One region of the Solibacillus sp. FSL H8-0523 genome, then DNA from elsewhere that is predicted to be linked to it. Evidence: riboswitches for the same ligand, from Rfam matches in the RefSeq annotation. Region 1 holds a riboswitch; the other holds the start of a gene.
What was found. Region 1 has a riboswitch for cobalamin ahead of NSQ62_RS05320 (hypothetical protein). Riboswitches for the same ligand answer to the same signal wherever they lie in the genome.

Region 1 (11,970 bases):
AAATTATTTTCGCATCGGCGCGTCCGATTCGCGATATGCTACCGGTGTTACCAGAGTCACTGCAAGATTGCCGAATGATTGGCAGTAACGGTGCGTTTACCTATGTAGATGGACTCGTCGAAGTAGAATTTTTACATGCGAGTATTCAATCGCAAATCACTAAGTTGGTAGAAGAGCATCAGCTTGCCTATTTAGCGGACAGCGATTGGGATTATGCCTATACAGGAAGTGTCGAGCATCCGATGTATAAGGGTATTGATAGTGAGAAGAAAGCCAAAAAGCGTAGAATTCATGAGCTGACAGGCTTTTCGAAGGTACTGCTATTTGACCCGCCAAAAAATGTCATAGAGCATGTGAAAACATGGCCAGTGACTACGTTTGAATATGCAGAGGAAAAAATTCTCGATATTTGTTCGCCAAATTTAAATAAAATTAAAGGACTTGAGCGATTAGGTGTAAAACAATACATTGCATTTGGAAATGATGTTAACGACCGTTTGATGTTTGAGCAAGCAACGCATAGTGTATGTGTTGGTATGCATAGTGTTGGCGAAGTCGCAACAGAGCGTGTCGCACAACAAGATGTACATTTAAAAATTATGGAGCTAGGTCAAGTTTGGCAAAATCAATAAAAAAGTAGCTACACCAACGAACGAATTGGTGTAGCTGCTTTTTTGTTCTTATTCAAATGGTGGTTGGAAAATCATCGGTACGGATGGTTTTGGTGTAATCGGTACGGACTGTGGCCTTTCCTGCCTAGCTCTCCGCGGCTGTCTTGGTGGTCTTTCTACGGGTGCAACGATTGTGGAAGACTCGAGCGGGTCAGGTGAGGGTGAGCCCTTAAAACCTCGGTACAGCCTCCATAAAGCAGGGAGATTTTTAAACATAGGCGTTGCTTGCTGAATATAGGGCGTAAATTTTTGCGCATTTTCAAAAAGAGAGTTGGCACCAGCTAAGAATCCTTCTAAGCGAGGTGCTCCGGCTGCGGCAGTTGCAGCAGCTACACCTGCACCTGCACCTGGAAACTGTGGTGGGATTGGAGGCATGTTATTCATGGGCATGTTGTTCATGGGCATCTGATTCATAGGCATTCGCATCATATAAGGAGCATACATCGGAAAACGTGGAGCAATAGGCATTTGTGGCATCATTCCCTGAGGGGGCATGAAAAATGGTTGTCGCATATCAAGCTCCTTTCTCAAATTTTCATGAAATGTTACATTTCTTTCGTCATTTGGTCTCAAGTGTTTGACGTTAGTTCTATTTATCGTATATGATATGCAGATGGTCACTAAAATGTACGGAACATGGTACAATAGGACAGATGTAAGGAGGTACGAAAAATGTCAAAATATACTGATTATCAATTCAAGCCATTTTTGCAGGACGCCATTGCAAAACTTGGATTTACAGAACCGACACCGATTCAAAAAGAAATGATTCCACTCGTATTAAAAGGTAAGAGTGCAATCGGACAAGCGCATACAGGTACAGGGAAAACGCATAGTTTCTTATTACCAATCGTACAGCGTATTGTAGAGGACAAACAACAAGTACAAGCGGTGATCACTTCACCAACACGTGAATTAGCGCAACAAATTTTTGATGCGTTAAACCAATTAGTAGAAGGTACAGAAATTTCTACGAAGTTATTTATTGGTGGTACGGACAAACAACGTTCAATCGACCGTTTAAAAACACAACCACAAATCGTGGTAGGTACGCCAGGGCGTATTAAGGACTTAGTGAAAGCAAATGCACTTTTAGTTCATACAGCACCAATTTTAGTGGTCGATGAGGCAGATTTAGCATTCGACATGGGCTTCATTGAAGAAATTGATGGCTTTGCATCTCACATGCCTGAAAATCTAGAAATGTATGTATTCTCAGCGACAATTCCTGAAAAATTAAAACCGTTCTTAAAAAAATATATGGATTCACCGGTTCATATTCATATGAACGACAAGCGTCCAGTAGCAGAAGGTATTGAGTTTGTATTAGTACCGGTGCGTTCAAAATCACGTAACGCACGTTTACTTGAGGTAGTGAAAGGAATTAACCCATTCTTAGCGGTTATTTTCTGTAACACACGTAAAACAGCGGAACACGTAGCAAACTATTTAGCGGAGCAAGGCATTCGTGCAGCTCAAATTCACGGGGATTTACCACCACGTGAGCGTAAAAAAATGATGAAACAAGTACGCGATTTAGAATTCCAATACATCGTAGCAACAGATTTAGCTGCGCGTGGTATTGATATTCAAGGGATTTCACACGTAATTAACTACGAAATTCCTGAAGATTTAGAGTTCTTCATCCACCGTGTAGGTCGTACTGCACGTGCTGGTACAAAAGGTACTGCCATCACATTATTCAACCCTGAAGATGAAGATGCATTAGTACGCGTTGAAAAAATGGGGATCCCATTCGTTCAAAAGGACATCAAAAACGGCGAATGGTCTGAATTAAAAGACCGTCACCAACGTGCGGCTCGTAAAACAGAGCGTAAAGAAGATGAAATTGATAAAAAAGCAAAAGCCCTAGTACGTAAGCCGAAGAAAGTAAAACCAGGCTACAAACGTAATATGAAATGGGAAATGGATAAAGTTAAAAAACGCGAGCGTCGTATTAAAGCGCGTCGTAATAACAAGTAATCAAACGGGGCTGCCTAGAATTTATTTCTTAGCAGTCCATTTGTATATTAGCGGAGGGAAAAAAGGAATGTTATTAGGATCTCATGTATCAATGAGTGGCAAAAAGATGCTGCTAGGCTCAAGTGAAGAAGCGCTAAGTTATGGAGCCAATACGTTTATGATTTACACGGGCGCACCGCAAAATACGCGTCGTAAACCAATCGAAGAATTAAACATTATGAAGGGCTTACTGCACATGCAAGAAAACGGTATGCAAAATATCGTTGTCCATGCACCGTACATTATTAACCTAGGCAACACGACAAAGCCTGAAACGTTTGAGCTTGGTGTGAACTTCTTACAAGAAGAAATTAAGCGTACAGCAGCTCTAGAAGCGACGCAAATCGTTTTACATCCAGGTGCGCATGTTGGTGCTGGGGTCGATGCAGGCATTGCGAGAATTGTAGAAGGATTAAATGAAGTATTAACACAAGATTACCCAGTACAAATCGCACTAGAAACAATGGCTGGCAAAGGGACTGAAATCGGTCGTAACTTTGAAGAGTTAGCACGTATTATTGATGGTGTTACCAATAATGATCGTTTATCTATTTGTATGGATACATGTCACATTCACGACGCTGGCTATGGCATCGTCAACGATTTTGATGGTGTGTTAAATGAATTTGATAAGACAATTGGTATAGATCGTTTAAAGGTGTTACACATTAACGATTCGAAAAACGTACGTGGTGCGGCAAAAGACCGTCATGAAAACATTGGTTTTGGTGAAATCGGCTTTGACGCACTGAAATACATCGTGCACCATCCACAATTAATGCACTTACCGAAAATTTTAGAAACACCATTTGTCGGTAGTGATGCAAAAAACAAGCAAGCACCGTACAAGCATGAAATTGCGATGCTACGTGATGGCCAGTTCCGTCCCGAGCTGATCGATCAACTGCGCGGTTAAATTTAAATGAAGCATACCTGGCATGAATCTGATGCTAGGTATGCCTTTTTTGCGTTATTGATGGCTTTTTTTGTTATAATTATTTAACAGTATATTGAGAATTTTGAATTGGAGGAAAAATATGAAAAAAATTATTCAAATCATGCTGCTATTTCTGTTGTTTTTTGCGTTACCTTTACAAAGTTTCGCATCGATTGATGGTGCAGTTATTTCTAATTTAGGCACCAGTAATGTTGCGCTGACGATTCGCGATGCGGATACAGGGAAAATGGTTTATTCACATAATGGGGACAAGTTAATGCGCCCGGCCTCAAATATGAAGCTGATCTCAGGTGCAGCAGCATTAGGGATTTTAGGGGAAGACTACCGCTTTACAACGGAACTTTATATGGATGGTACCGTACAAAATCATGTACTCAACGGCAATGTTTACATAAAGGGTAGTGGAGATCCAACATTGACAAAAGAAAATTTTCAAGCGTTTGCGAATGTATTAAAGCAAAACGGTATAAAAACAATTAACGGGAATTTAATTGGGGATGATACCGCGTTTTCGGGGAGCACGCTACCAGTCGGTGTCGATAAAGCAGATGAATCGTATTATTTTGGTGCGCGCACGTCGGCGATCACGATGTCTCAAAATGCGGACTTTGATGCGAGTACGGTCATTATTGAAGCGAAGCCAGGAAAGGTTGGCGCGAAACCAACGTACTCAATCGAGCCAAATTTAAGCGGCTTAGTTATTTCAAATCAAGCAAAAACAGTGAATAAGGGTCAAAAAAATACACTAACCATTAAGCGTGTGTATAATTCTAATAAAGTAATTATCTCAGGGAGCTTACCACAGGGCAGTAGCGCAAAAGAATGGGTAACTCTACAAAACCCATCAAAAAATACAATGCAAGCTATTAAAACAACGTTAGAGAATGCAGGAATCAAGTTTGTGAATAATTCTAAAATAGTATTAGCGCCTGTTTCAAACGAAGCCAAATTATTGCACACAAATAAATCCCGTCCATTAGCAGCAATTTTCCCAGCGTTCATGAAGCTAAGTAATAACAGTATTGCAGATATTTTAGTAAAGGCGGTTGGGCAACAAGAGCTTGGTGAAGGGAGTACAGTAGCAGGAATTAAGGTACTGAAATCGTATAGTCAGTCGCTAAATGTGCCCGTGGATAAATGGCGTTTTGCAGATGGCTCGGGTCTATCTGATGCAAACCGTGTCACGACAAATGGGTTAGCGCAATTATTATTCAACGTGCAACAACAGCCATACTTCAACACGTACTTCATTTCTTTACCAATAGCAGGAAACAGTGAGCGTATGGTTGGTGGTACATTACGGAAGCGTTTAACGGAAGCAAATTTACAAAATCGTATTTATGCAAAAACAGGGTATATCCCGAATGTCTATACATTGTCAGGCTATGTAAAGGGCAATAGTGGCAAGCAATATATTTTCTCGATATTGTTAGAAAATAAAGCGAATGGTAATACACATATTGATCGCGCGATGGCATCAATTGTGAAAAGCTTATAAGGGGATGACATCGATGCAAAAACTGTTATTAACCGGATTTGAACCATTTTTATCGAATCCACTTAATCCGACAATGGACATTGTGAAGGCGCTTGACGGAAAAATTTTAGGCAATTATGAGGTCGTTGGACGTGTATTAGCGGTTGATTTTAAACAAGCACCGACGCAATTTTTAACACTTATTGAAGAAGTACAGCCAGCAATCATTGTGTCACTTGGTTTAGCAGCAGGTAGTACAAAAATTTCACCAGAGCGCGTGGCGATTAATGTTAAAGATGGCGAGAAGGATAATAGCGGAAATGCTTTTCTTGATACACCGATTCATGAGGACGGAGATGTGGCCTATTTTTCAACGTTGCCAATTCGTCAAATTGTCAATCGATTAAATGAGGCAGGCTACCCGGCAGCGATTTCAAATTCGGCAGGCACATACCTATGTAATAATATCATGTATGAAGGGTTATATTATGCAAAATCTCATAGCTCGATTAAACGTGCAGGCTTTATTCATATCCCTGCTTCGTTTGAATTAGCCATCCAAAATGGTCGTATTGCAGGTTGGCCGCAGAAGGATTTACAAGCTGCCATCGAGTTAGCACTAACTGAATGCATACTAAATGACTAGAAATTGTCATGTTTTATATAAAGAAATATAGCTCAAACGTTGATTTGACGCTTTATACCAAAATTAGATTGAAACATTCGAAATTCGCTATGTAATAAAAGCTAACAAATTATTGTTGTATAATGTCTTCCTGTTGTAAATTATTAGTAGATAAAAGAAAGGCGGGGAGAAAAATATGACAAAAGATTACCGTAAAGCAATGCCGATTTTACCAATTCGCACCGTAATGCAAATTACGAATTTATCAGCCAGACAAATTCGCTATTATGAGGAGCATGAGTTAGTAGAGCCAATGCGATCTGAAGGCAATCGTCGCATGTTCTCGCTCCAAAACGTCGATGAATTATTAGAAATTCAAGAGCTGCTTGAAGAAGGCGTAAACATTGCGGGAATAAAAAAGGTGTTTGCATTAAAACGTGAAAGCAATAATCATACCTATCGCGGTAAAACATTCCGAAATGAAGATTTACGTGCGATGGTTCAAAAAGAATTACAAGCGTTATCGTAAGCGAATAAATTTATTACAAAAAGGAAAGCTAATTCTCGTAGCTTTCCTTTTTGCATATTATATCCCGACTAGCTTCATCAATTGCTTATACCGCTTACTTCCGAGCAGCTTGTGTACTTTTTGTAACACCTCTTGTGGTACACCTGTAATCGCCCAGCTAATGTTCGCGTGCCGCATGATTTTGCGGAGCTTTTTAACTTCATCAAGCGTTACGTGCAAATCATTTTTCCCAGCGAATTGCTGTAGCTGTTCATCACTGCTATTTTGTAAATTGTCAAACCATTCCAACTTTTTCAAGATAGTTCTCCTTTCAAGCTTATTTCCTTTACATTGCAAAAAAAGTCCATTATACTAATTTGATGTAAATCGTAATGATTTTGAATTAGAAAGAAGCGAACGAGATGAAAAAAACATTGATAGAATTGAAGGATGTTTCCTTTCAATATGAATACACACAAGTGTTAAAACACATTTCTTTACGCGTGGATGAGGGCGACTTTTTGGCGTTAATCGGTCAAAATGGCTCGGGCAAATCGACGCTTTTAAAATTGATTTTAGGGCTATTAAAGCCAATGTCTGGAGAAATACAGTTATTTGGAGAATCAGCAAAAGACTTTAAGAATCGTGAATGGATTGGCTACGTCTCACAAAAGTCAAACGCCTTTAACTCAGGATTCCCAGCAACGGTAGAGGAAGTTGTAAAAAGTGGCTTATCACAAAAAGTAGGACTCTTTAAACGCTATCCTAAAGATGCGGACTTTTTAGTAAAGGCCGCACTAAAAGATGTTGGCATGGAAAAGTTTATGAAGCGCAACATCGGACAGCTGTCAGGTGGACAACAGCAACGTGTGTTTATCGCGCGTGCGCTCGTGTCAGATCCAAAGCTACTGATTTTGGATGAACCAACTGTAGGGATTGACCGTGAAAACGTGCAGGCATTTTATGATATGCTAGGGCACTTAAATAAGCATCATAAGATGACGATGATTTTAGTAACACATGATGTGGATACGGTATCAGACCGTGTGAGCCATGTAGCATGCTTAAATCAAACGATTCATTTCCACGGCTATAAAAATGATTTTGATGCGATTACGGATGAACAGATCGCAAGCTGGAATGGCTACTCTGTTCGAAAGATTCATTAAGAGGAGCAGGCCACTATGATTGAAGCAATATTAAACTATGAATTTTTACAAAATGCCTTTTTCTCAGGGTTAATTATTGGTGTAATTGCACCACTTTTAGGCGTATTTATTGTTGTACGTCGTTTATCACTGATTGCAGATGCGCTGTCACACGTAACACTTGCCGGGATTGCCGGAAGTCTTTATTTAAGTCAGTCCTTTGCAGCACTCGCACTACTAAATCCGATCTATTTAGGGATTGTGGCATCTGTTAGTGGCTCGATTTTAATTGAGCGTTTACGTCGTCTGTATAAGCACTATGAAGAACTTGCGATTCCAATTATTATGTCGGGTGGTATCGGGATTAGTGCAATTTTAATTTCGTTAGCAAGTGGCTTTAATACGGATTTAATGAGCTATTTATTTGGCTCGGTTTCCGCGGTTTCTAGACAAGATTTACTTGTTGTGATCGCGATTGCGGTAGTCGTTATTATTTTCTTAGTATTATTTTTCAAAGAGTTATTCGTGTTGTCATTTGATGAAGAGTATGCGAAAGCAAGTGGCTTACCGGCTAAATGGATTCATTTATTATTCATGGTCGTTGTGGCACTCGTAATCGCGGCAAGCATGCGCATTGTCGGAATTTTATTAGTATCGAGCTTAATGACGTTACCGGTAGCAGCTGCCATGCGTTTAGCGCGCGGCTTTAAACAAGCGATTATTTTAGCGATTGTATTCGGAGAACTTGCTGTGTTAATTGGTTTAGTGAGTGCATTTTACTTAAACTTAGCACCAGGTGGAACAATTGTTGTGACATCGATTGTTATTTTATTAGTCGTCATTCTTATTAAAAAAATGATTTTAAAATTTTCAACTAGAACGGAAGGGGAAGAAGCATAGTGAATACAACACGCGCGTGGGAAATATTAAAAGACAATGGCTATAAAAAAACAGATAAACGAGAGTTGATTTTAGGGATGTTTGCGGCTACAGAAAAATATTTAACAGCCCGTGATTTATTGCAAGTGCTAAAAAAAGACTTCCCAGGGATGAGCTTCGATACGATTTACCGTAACTTAGCGACATTTGTTGAACTTGATATTTTAGAAGAAACAGAGCTAAACGGAGAACGTAATTTCCGTATGCACTGCGAATCGGATCACCACCACCATCATTTCATTTGTCGTGACTGTGGCAATGTAAAAGAATTATCATTGTGTCCGATGGAAATGCTCGGTGAAAAATTGCCAGGCTATGCCGTTGAAGGACATAAATTTGAAATTTACGGTAAATGCCCGAATTGCTTATAAAGACATATATTTCATGAATTTAAACGAGTAATTTATGCGAATCTAAAAATTATTTGCATAATTTTGCAACTATGATAAAGTTAGTTTTACAAATTGAATAGTTTTGCAGGAAAGAGATGCTTTGTAGCATAAATGGGAATTCGGTGTAAATCCGAAGCTATATCCGTAACTGTAAGCGTAGATGAAAATAAGCAAAATGCCACTGCCAAAAGCGGGAAGGTGCTTGTGAGTAAAGGGAAGCGCGAAGCCAGGAGACCAATCTTTTTCTGATCGTAACACACCTCTTCGGAATTAAAGAGAATGTACGGCAACCAGTTATCAAATGAACTTTTTTTATTTTGATTTTTGAAGCCATCCATTTTCTTGGATGGTTTTTTTGCTGTCCAAGACTCCAAAGAGCAACAAACTTGAAGTGAGGGTTAACACATGAAAAAGGACATTCGTTATTCATGCTATCCATTTATGCGTGAAAAATCGAACTGCGTGGATTATGAAATTCGTACCGATTCCTTAACTACACGCATTGGCGCAGTGATACCAACATTAGTAGACGATGTACACGGGCAACTTGTATTAGAGGACTTACGGGTTATTCAACCGCTTGCCTATCATGCGAACGGCTCTGTACGAGGAAAACTAGCGATTATAGCAGAGGACGTCGCTTGGCTAAGTAAACGCTATGATTTTTATGTAAGTGAAGTAAAAGAGACCATTCAGCAGTTTTTATTACCACAAGGTGTAGAAAGTGCCGCACGCCTTCATATTTGCCGTAGTGAGGCAAAAAAATCGTACCGCGCCTTACATAAAGTGAGTGAAGAAAAAGAAGTTCCTGAAATTTTATTTGATTTTTTAGGCTTACTTGCGAACGTCTTATTTGTCATGGCGGTGTACATGAACAAGCTACACGCTTGTGAAGAACTTGTTTTTATCTCAAAATCCTATCCAATGAAAAAGAAAAAGGAGTCAAACAATGAAAACTAAAATGAAATGGGTTGCCCCAGTTGCTGCGGCACTTTTGCTAGCAGCATGCGGAGCAGACGAAGAAAAAGCATTGAATGACACAGCAAAAGAACAAGAAACGGTAGAACAAGCAAAGGCTGCTGGTCCTTATACAGTAATAGATGATCGCGGTATTGAAGTAACATTCAACGAAGTACCAGAAACAATCATCTCGTTACAGCCAAGTAATACAGAAATTTTATTCGAGCTAGGTGTTGGTGAGCAAATTGTGGGTGCCACAGACTTTGATGTATATCCTGAAGCAGCACAAAAAATCGAACGTGTTTCAACGTCAATGGCCATTAACGCAGAACGCATCCTAGAGTTAAACCCAGATGTGGTGGTTGCGTATACAAGTGGTAATGAAGAGCAAATCACACAGCTAGAGGATGCAGGCTTAAAAGTGTTTGTTATCGCTTCAGCGACATCATTTGATGATGTGTATACAGACATTATTCAGCTTTCTGAAGTGATGGGTGTGGAAGCAAAGGGTGAAGAGATTGTAGCTGGTATTCAAGCACAAATCACAGCGGTACAAGAAAAAACGGATACAGTAGGTACAAAGAAAAAAGTGTATTATGAAGTATCTCCTGCTCCAGATATTTGGACAACAGGTAACAATACATTTCAACAAGAAATTATGAATGCTGCCGGTGTTGAAAATCTTTTTGCTGATCAAGACAGCTGGTTAAGTGTAACAGAAGAAGATGTGATTACCCGTAATCCAGAAGTCATCATTACTCCTGCAACGTATATGGAAAATGCAGTTGATGAAATTTTAGGGCGTGCGGGTTGGGATCAAATTCAAGCGGTTTCTGACAAATCAGTGGTACTCGTAGACGGGGAAGTCATGTCTCGCCCAGGGCCACGTATTGGCGAAGCCGTTGAAATTATGGCCGAAGCGGTCTACCCAAATTTATTTAAATAAGGTTACAATAAAGGAGCATGCCCGAATTTGGGTGTGTTCTTTTATCCATTTAAAAAGGTGGAATTAATTTGATTTTTATTACAGGCGGTGTACGTAGTGGTAAGAGTGCGTTTGCTGAGCAACTGGCAGCAAAAATCGGGGCAGAAAAAAACTGTTATTATGTTGCAACGGGCATGGCATTTGATGAGGAAATGAAAAAACGGATTTTGCGTCATCAGCTAGACAGAAAAGAACAAGAAATGAACTGGACAACGACCGAAATGCAAGTAGAAGTCCCTAAGCAACTGAAGCATTTATCTACAAAGGATGTTGTTCTTTTTGAATGTGTGACAACTTGGCTTTCGAATGTCCTTTATAGGAGTGAAAGGGACAGTGCGCGTAGCGAAACAATCCATAACTGCATTGAATCCTTACAAAAGCAACTACTAGCTTGGCAAGCGCAAGGTGCTACAATTATAGTTGTATCCAATGAAGTACTAGATGAGCTGCCTTCAAACTACGAGGAAGTGAATATGTATCGTAGACTATTAGGTGAGTTGCATCAATGGCTCGTACAGCAGAGCGATGAAGCGTATGAAGTACAGTTTCAACTTGTACAGCGCTGGAAGTAAGGAGTGAGCAAGTTGAAAAATGCAGGAATAGGGTTTTTATTAGCATGGCAGTTTTTTTCATTCGTGCCGATTAAAAAGCAACTAGACATGAACAAAAGCTCAATTACTTGGATGTATGCGAGTTTACCACTAGTTGGTTTAATCATTGGTGCGATTTTAAGTAGCTGTGCGAATTTACTTGTGAGCTATAGTGATCTGTCGTATGTATTAGTAGCCATCTTACTTGTTGTGGGCATGATTGTGTTTACAGGTGGCTTACATGTAGATGGTTTTATTGATCTATGCGATGCTTTTTTCTCGTACGGAGATAAGAAAAAGCGACTGCAAGTATTAGATGACCCGCGTACAGGAGCGTTTGGTGTGCTTGGTGTTGTGGTGCTAATCTTACTAAAGTTTGGTTTTATTTATGAGGCACTAGAGCAAGGACGTTTTGAGATGCTGGTGTTTATTGCCGCAGTTCCGTATGTTGCGCGTGTCGGCATGCTTATGTATTTTGTTTCGATGAATACGTCAAAACAAACCGGATTAGCTGCCTATTTTAAAGGGCAAGTGATGACGAAACAGTTAATTGTAACGAGCGTGGTAATGTTTGCATTATTAAGCGTGGGTGCGGTGTACATAGGGCTTTATAGTTTCTTTATTTTAGTAGCAGTTATGCTTTTCGCTGTCGTACTGTACCGTAACTGGTCATATCGCAATTTTGGAGGGATGAG
Region 2 (6,620 bases), 1.4 Mb from region 1:
GGAGCTTGAACAGTCGTTTCCATTTTCATCGCTTCCGTTATAAGTAGATGGTCACCGCGTTTTACTTTACTTCCTTTATTAATTACTACCTTTAATACGGTTCCAGGCATCGTAGCACCAATTTGGCTCGTATTCGTAGGATCTGCTTTTAAAATTGCTGCTTCCTTACTATCTAAACTGAAATCTTTAATGATTAACTCACGAGATTGACCATTAAGCTCGAAGTACAAAATACGTGTGCCATCATGTTGGGCTTCGCCAATTGAAATGAGTTTTATAATCAGCGTTTTCCCTTTTTCAATTTCAACCTCAATTTCTTCACCAAGCTTTAGTCCATAAATGAATGTCGGTGTATCTAACACCGTAATATCACCGAATTGTTCATTTGTTTGAACATATGCTTCAAATACTTTGTCATACAGCGCATAGGCGATACAATCCTTTTTCGTAAAGGTGCGTTGTGGATATTTTTCCTCAAGCATGTGCAAAATGACTTGTAAATCGACCTCTGGTAATAATTCACCAGGTCGTACGGTTATTGGCGCACGATTTTTTAAGATGACGCGTTGTAGTTCCTTCGGGAATCCACCATGTGGCTGACCTAAATAGCCTTGGAATAATTCAATTACTGAACTAGGGAAGTCTAGAGTTTGACCGCGTGTTAATATGGTTTCTTCATTTAAATTGTTTTGTACCATAAATAGTGCCATATCCCCAACAACTTTTGAAGAAGGGGTTACTTTCACGATATCGCCAAACAGTAAATTGACGCGACCGTACATCACCTTTACTTCTTCCCAGCGATCGCCAAGGCCAACACTTTTAGCTTGCTGCTGTAGGTTACTATATTGACCGCCTGGCATTTCATGGACATATACCTCTGAATGCGGGCTCACCATACCACTTTCGAATTCACGGTAATATTTGCGTACATCTTCATAGTAATAAGAAAGTTTTTCTAATGCCTCAATATCAGCACGTACTTGTCGTTTTGCACCATCCAATGCATAAACTAATGAGTTAGCAGATGGTTGTGACGTTAAGCCAGACATTGAACCAAGGGCCGTGTCGATAATATCAACACCTGCATCAATGGCACGAGCATAGGTGTAAATACCGTTGCCACTCGTATCGTGTGAGTGCAAATGAATCGGTAGGTCTGTTACTGCTTTTAATTCAGATACTAAACGGTAGGCGGCTTCAGGTTTTAAAAGACCCGCCATATCTTTAATCGCTAAAATATGTGCGCCGGCTTGTTCAAGTTGTTTTGCCATATCCTTATAATATTGAGCAGAATATTTCGCCCGCCCATCATTTAAAATATCGCCCGTATAGCAAATCGCTGCTTCGGCGACTTTGCCCGCTTGACGCACGGCATCAATTGAAATTTCCATCGACTGAATCCAGTTTAATGAATCGAAAATGCGGAATACATCAATACCTGATTCGGCAGACTGTGCGATAAACTCGCGAATGACATTATCCGAATAGTTTTTATAACCAACCGCATTAGCCCCGCGCAGTAGCATTTGGAATAATACATTTGGAATTTCTTTTCGTAGCTGCTCTAAACGTGTCCAAGGATCTTCTTTTAAAAAACGGTAAGCGACGTCAAATGTTGCGCCACCCCACATTTCAAGTGAGAAGTGTGAATGCATACCAGCTGCTGTTTCTTTTGCAACCGCAAGTATATCGGTACTTCGCATACGCGTCGCAAGTAACGACTGATGCGCATCACGCATTGTTGTATCTGTTAACAATACATCGTCTTGTGCTTGAATCCATTTGACTAAACCATCGACACCTTGTGTATCAAGAATTTGCTTCGTACCTTGTAAATCAGTCGGTACGAAAATGTCTGGTATACGAGGCTTCGTTAAAATCGGTTTTGTTTTTGTATCGACACCAGGGAAACCGTTGACTGTAACATTACCAATGTAATCCAGCAGTTTTGATGCACGGTTTTTTGGTAATTTAAAATCAAGTAGTTCAGGTGTTGTATCAATAAAGCTTGTATTAAAATCACCTTTTAAAAAGCTTGGGTGTACCATGACGTTTTCTAAAAATGAAATATTTGTTTTAACTCCGCGAATGCGGAACTCACGTAAGTTACGATCCATTTTTTCAGCGGCTTGCTTAAATGTTGTACCCCAAGTGGAGATTTTCACAAGTAATGAATCATAGTAAGGTGTGACAACAGCACCTTGGAAGCCATTTCCGGCATCTAAACGAACGCCGAAACCACCTGATGAACGGTACACCTGAAGTTTTCCAGTATCCGGCATAAACTGATTTTGTGGATCTTCCGTTGTGACGCGAGATTGAATTGCATAGCCGAAAAGGGGGATATCTTGTTGGCTGGGTACACCAACTTCCGCATCTTTTAGGCTTTTACCAGCGGCGATATGAATTTGTGTTTGCACAATATCAATACCGGTAATCATTTCCGTAATCGTATGCTCCACTTGAATTCGAGGGTTTACTTCAATGAAATAAAATGCATCATCAGCTACTAAAAATTCAACGGTACCTGCGTTTACATAGTTAACGTTTTGCATGAGCTTGACAGCTGCATTACAAATATTGTGACGTAGTTTACTAGAAATGGAAATTGACGGTGCAATTTCAACGACCTTTTGATGGCGACGCTGGATCGAACAATCACGTTCATATAAGTGAACGATATTCCCATGAGTATCCCCAATAATTTGTACTTCAATATGCTTTGGCTTTATGATTGCCTTTTCTACATACACTTCATCAGAGCCAAAAGCTGCTTTTGCTTCTGATTTTGCGCGCGTATAGCCTTCCCCAAGTTGGCTCGCTGTTTCAACTAAACGCATCCCACGACCGCCACCACCAAGTGCCGCTTTAATCATGATTGGGTAACCGTATGTATTGGCAAAATCAATTGCTTCCTCAAGCGAAGCAATCGGTCCATCTGTTCCAGGAATAACAGGAATTCCAGCTAAAACCGCTTGTTCACGAGCTTTTACTTTATCGCCAAACATGTATAAATGATCGGTTGTTGGCCCAATAAAGATAATACCTTCTTCTTCACAGCGTTGTGCGAAATGAAGATTTTCAGATAAAAATCCGTATCCTGGATGAATCGCATCCGCTCCGCATTTTTTTGCAATATCGATAATGCCCTCAATATCTAAGTATGCATCTATTGGTTTTTTTCCTTCACCAACTAAATATGCTTCATCTGCTTTATAGCGGTGGTAGGATCCATTGTCTTCATTGGAATAAATCGCTACGGTTTTGATTTTCATTTCTGTTAGTGCTCGAAATACTCGAATTGCAATTTCGCCACGGTTGGCAACTAAAACTTTTTGAATGCTTAACATGAAGTAATTCACCTTTTCTTAATTAGAGTGCTACGGGTGTAAGCGTTATCATTCTGTGCGAACAAAAAAGCAACTTACTTAAGAGTAAGCTGCTAATATTAGTTGCTAAATAAACACATTCATAATGAAGTGTGATCTGTGCGACAAATATTAACATCTTCCCTAGATCCACGTAGGTTGATCGATGCAATGAACTTGGCAGGTCTCCTGACTTATGATCAACATTTATTCGCGCCTTCCCATGACAGTGGCTTGTGCGAATAAACTCCCAATTACAGTTGCGGGACAGTGTCTGACTTTCACAGACTTCCCTTTTAAATAACTAAGTGCGTTAGTTATACCAATTCAATGATTGATTTGTGCCTCCTACGCTAACAGAGATGAAATTAGATTGCAATAATAAAAATTGGTTAATCCAAAGTGAAATGGACGAAATTTTGAGTTTTTCTAGAATATTAAGAACAATTAAAGCGCTATAATTGTATAAAATTAATTTGGAATATTCTTTTAAAAATAGCGTTTATTCTATATAAATGCATCTGTTTGTATAACAGATTACTATTCTAAAAACATTTGTTATAGAACAAAAAAGATGCTAGGATGAGAAAAACTAATTGATGCATAAAAATTTAGAATTATCTTATTTTTCAAAATGGTCATTTAGTAAATACATATATTGGGGGAAGCATTATGAACGCCATAACTTTAGTGATTGCAGCAATCTGTATTTTAGTGATTGCCTATCGTTTTTATGGAATTTTCTTTACAAAAAAGGTATTAAAAATTAATGAAGACATGCCAACACCAGCGCATGAAAATGAAGATGGTAAGGATTTCGTGCCAACGAATAGATGGATAGCGTTTGGTCATCACTTCGCGGCGATTGCAGCGGCTGGTCCACTTGTTGGTCCAATCTTAGCAGCACAATTTGGTTACTTACCAGGTTATATTTGGTTACTAGTTGGTGCAGTAATCGGGGGAGCAGTACACGATGCGGTTGTATTATTTGCTTCGATGACAAAGGGAGGTAAATCACTTTCTGAAGTAATGCGTGAAGAATTAGGACCGGTGGCAGGTTTTTGTACAGGGTTAGCGATGCTATTCATCATTACCATTACAATGGCCGGTTTATCCATGGTTATTTTAGGTGCATTAGCAGATAATCCGTGGGGTACATTTGCCGTAGCAGCAACGATTCCAATTGCGATGCTTATGGGCTTAATTAACAAATTTACGGGGAATTTAAAGTTTTCTACGATATTAGGAATCGCGCTCCTTGTTGCGGCTGTATTTTACGGACCAGCTATTCAAGGAACGTGGCTTGGAGATTTACTTACATTAGATAAAGAAACATTATCTATTATTTTACCAATTTATGCATTCTTTGCGGCTGCTTTACCAGTGTGGTTCTTACTTGCGCCGCGTGATTATTTATCAAGCTTTATGAAAATCGGTGTGTTCATTGCGTTAATTATCGGGGTGTTCCTAATTAATCCGGTTATTCAATTCCCAGCTATTATTCCTGACTTTTTAGGTGGTGGAGGTCCAATCGTTGCAGGTCCCGTGTGGCCGTTCGTATCGATCACCATTGCATGTGGTGCGATATCTGGGTTCCATGCGTTTGTAGGTTCAGGGACAACACCGAAAATGTTAGATCGTTGGGAAGATATTCGCGTCGTTGGTTTTGGCGCGATGTTAGTTGAGTGTGTCGTAGCTATTATGGCATTAATCGCAGCGACAGTTTTACATCCGGGAGACTATTTTGCTATTAACTCAACACCTGAGAAATTTGCAACGCTTGGTATGTCCGTTGTTGATTTACCAGCACTTTCAGAAGCAATCGGGATGGATTTAGAGGGGCGTACGGGTGGTGCGGTAACACTTGCTGTTGGTATGGCTTCGATTTTCTCTGGAGTGGAATGGTTTAGTCATTTAACAAGCTACTTCTATCAATTTGTCATTATGTTTGAAGCGGTATTTATTTTAACGGCAATTGATGCGGGAACGCGTACAGCACGTTATTTAATTCAAGATTTCCTAGGAAATGTTTATAAGCCACTGAAGAAAACAGACTGGTTACCGGGTACAATCGGGGCAAGTGCGCTCGCTTGTGTCATGTGGGGGTACTTACTGAATTCGGGTGATATTGCGTCGGTTTGGGCACTGTTTGGTGTGTCGAATCAGTTAATGGCGTCGATTGGTTTAGTATGTGGCGTAACATTTGTATTAAAAGTTGCAGATAAGCGCATTTACGTGTTAACGTGCTTTATTCCATTAGTGTATCTTTATGTAACGGTAAACGTTGCAGGTTACTGGATGGTTAAAAATGTGTACTGGAATGCAGCGGCAGGTGGCTACAATGTGTTAAACGGTGTGTTATCGGTAATTATGTTAACACTAGGATTAATCATTGTCATAGCATCATTCATGAAATGGCGTGAATTATGGGCACATCCACGATTTACGAATAAAGTGCAACAAGCATAAAGATAAAGCGGTGTCTGGAAAGTAATTTCCGGACGCCGCTTTTCAAAGTTTGGTCGGAGAACCCGTAACTTTTCTAGTGTCTATTCCAATCTTTAAAAATCGGATGATGTGTTGAAACTATTGGCTGGTACGTGTCATTCGGTTTTAAATATAAATAAGCTGCGTTACTGGCCTGCATGGCATCGTGTGTTGCACCGTGGATCAGCTTGAGCTTATCTTGTTCAAAACGGGCATCCCCAGCGATAAAATAGCCAGCTAACGACGTGTAACTATTATCTTTTTGTACGACGCGGCAAGGGAGCGTGAAGCTCTCTTTTGTCGTGCCAATATGACAGAAAACATGCGAGAACGGTTCGTCATTGATGCTAAAGGTACTTAAGTGATAATCAATTTGAGTGTGCTGCAAGGAACGTATTGGAATTTGAAGTGCCTGTATCGCATCCATTAAAATGGGCTGTAGCTGAATTGATTGGGATTCGATCAGTAACACGTCGACACCGCGCTTTTTTAACTGGATGGCCCAATCGATTGCCATCGGAGTGTGTCCGATAATGGCAATTTTTTCAGTGCTTTCAAAATTAGCGGGTAAAGAATAGCTAATGTGCGGGAGCGCTGCTGCTGTGATGGATTCACTTTGTAATTTTTTGTGCTGAATATAGCCCGTACCCGTTGCGTTGATGATCGTTTTTGCTTCATAAGTATTCGAAGTCGTTTGAACCGTAAAGTGCTGGTCAAAATGTACATGCCGCACACGCTCATTTAACAGAATTTGTGCCGAGC

Region 2: it holds a riboswitch for cobalamin, as region 1 does, so the genes downstream of both, pyc (pyruvate carboxylase) here and NSQ62_RS05320 (hypothetical protein) in region 1, are expected to answer to the same signal.

What each region holds. Positions count from the first base shown of each region.
Region 1 covers NZ_CP150291.1:1,129,677-1,141,646, forward strand. The annotation lists gene NSQ62_RS05265 (HAD-IIB family hydrolase) at 1-632, shown strand, start outside; gene vrrA (VrrA/YqfQ family protein) at 681-1,184, opposite strand; gene NSQ62_RS05275 (DEAD/DEAH box helicase) at 1,344-2,654, shown strand; gene NSQ62_RS05280 (deoxyribonuclease IV) at 2,722-3,609, shown strand; gene dacB (D-alanyl-D-alanine carboxypeptidase/D-alanyl-D-alanine-endopeptidase) at 3,731-5,149, shown strand; gene NSQ62_RS05290 (pyroglutamyl-peptidase I) at 5,163-5,774, shown strand; gene NSQ62_RS05295 (MerR family transcriptional regulator) at 5,950-6,282, shown strand; gene NSQ62_RS05300 (isopropylmalate synthase) at 6,340-6,579, opposite strand; gene NSQ62_RS05305 (metal ABC transporter ATP-binding protein) at 6,684-7,430, shown strand; gene NSQ62_RS05310 (metal ABC transporter permease) at 7,446-8,309, shown strand; gene NSQ62_RS05315 (Fur family transcriptional regulator) at 8,309-8,719, shown strand; cobalamin riboswitch at 8,817-8,998, shown strand; gene NSQ62_RS05320 (hypothetical protein) at 9,146-9,700, shown strand; gene NSQ62_RS05325 (ABC transporter substrate-binding protein) at 9,690-10,646, shown strand; gene NSQ62_RS05330 (bifunctional adenosylcobinamide kinase/adenosylcobinamide-phosphate guanylyltransferase) at 10,715-11,257, shown strand; gene cobS (adenosylcobinamide-GDP ribazoletransferase) at 11,261-11,970, shown strand, end outside.
Region 2 covers NZ_CP150291.1:2,527,797-2,534,416, reverse strand. The annotation lists gene pyc (pyruvate carboxylase) at 1-3,353, opposite strand, end outside; cobalamin riboswitch at 3,533-3,713, opposite strand; gene NSQ62_RS12605 (carbon starvation protein A) at 4,044-5,840, shown strand; gene NSQ62_RS12600 (NAD(P)/FAD-dependent oxidoreductase) at 5,914-6,620, opposite strand, start outside.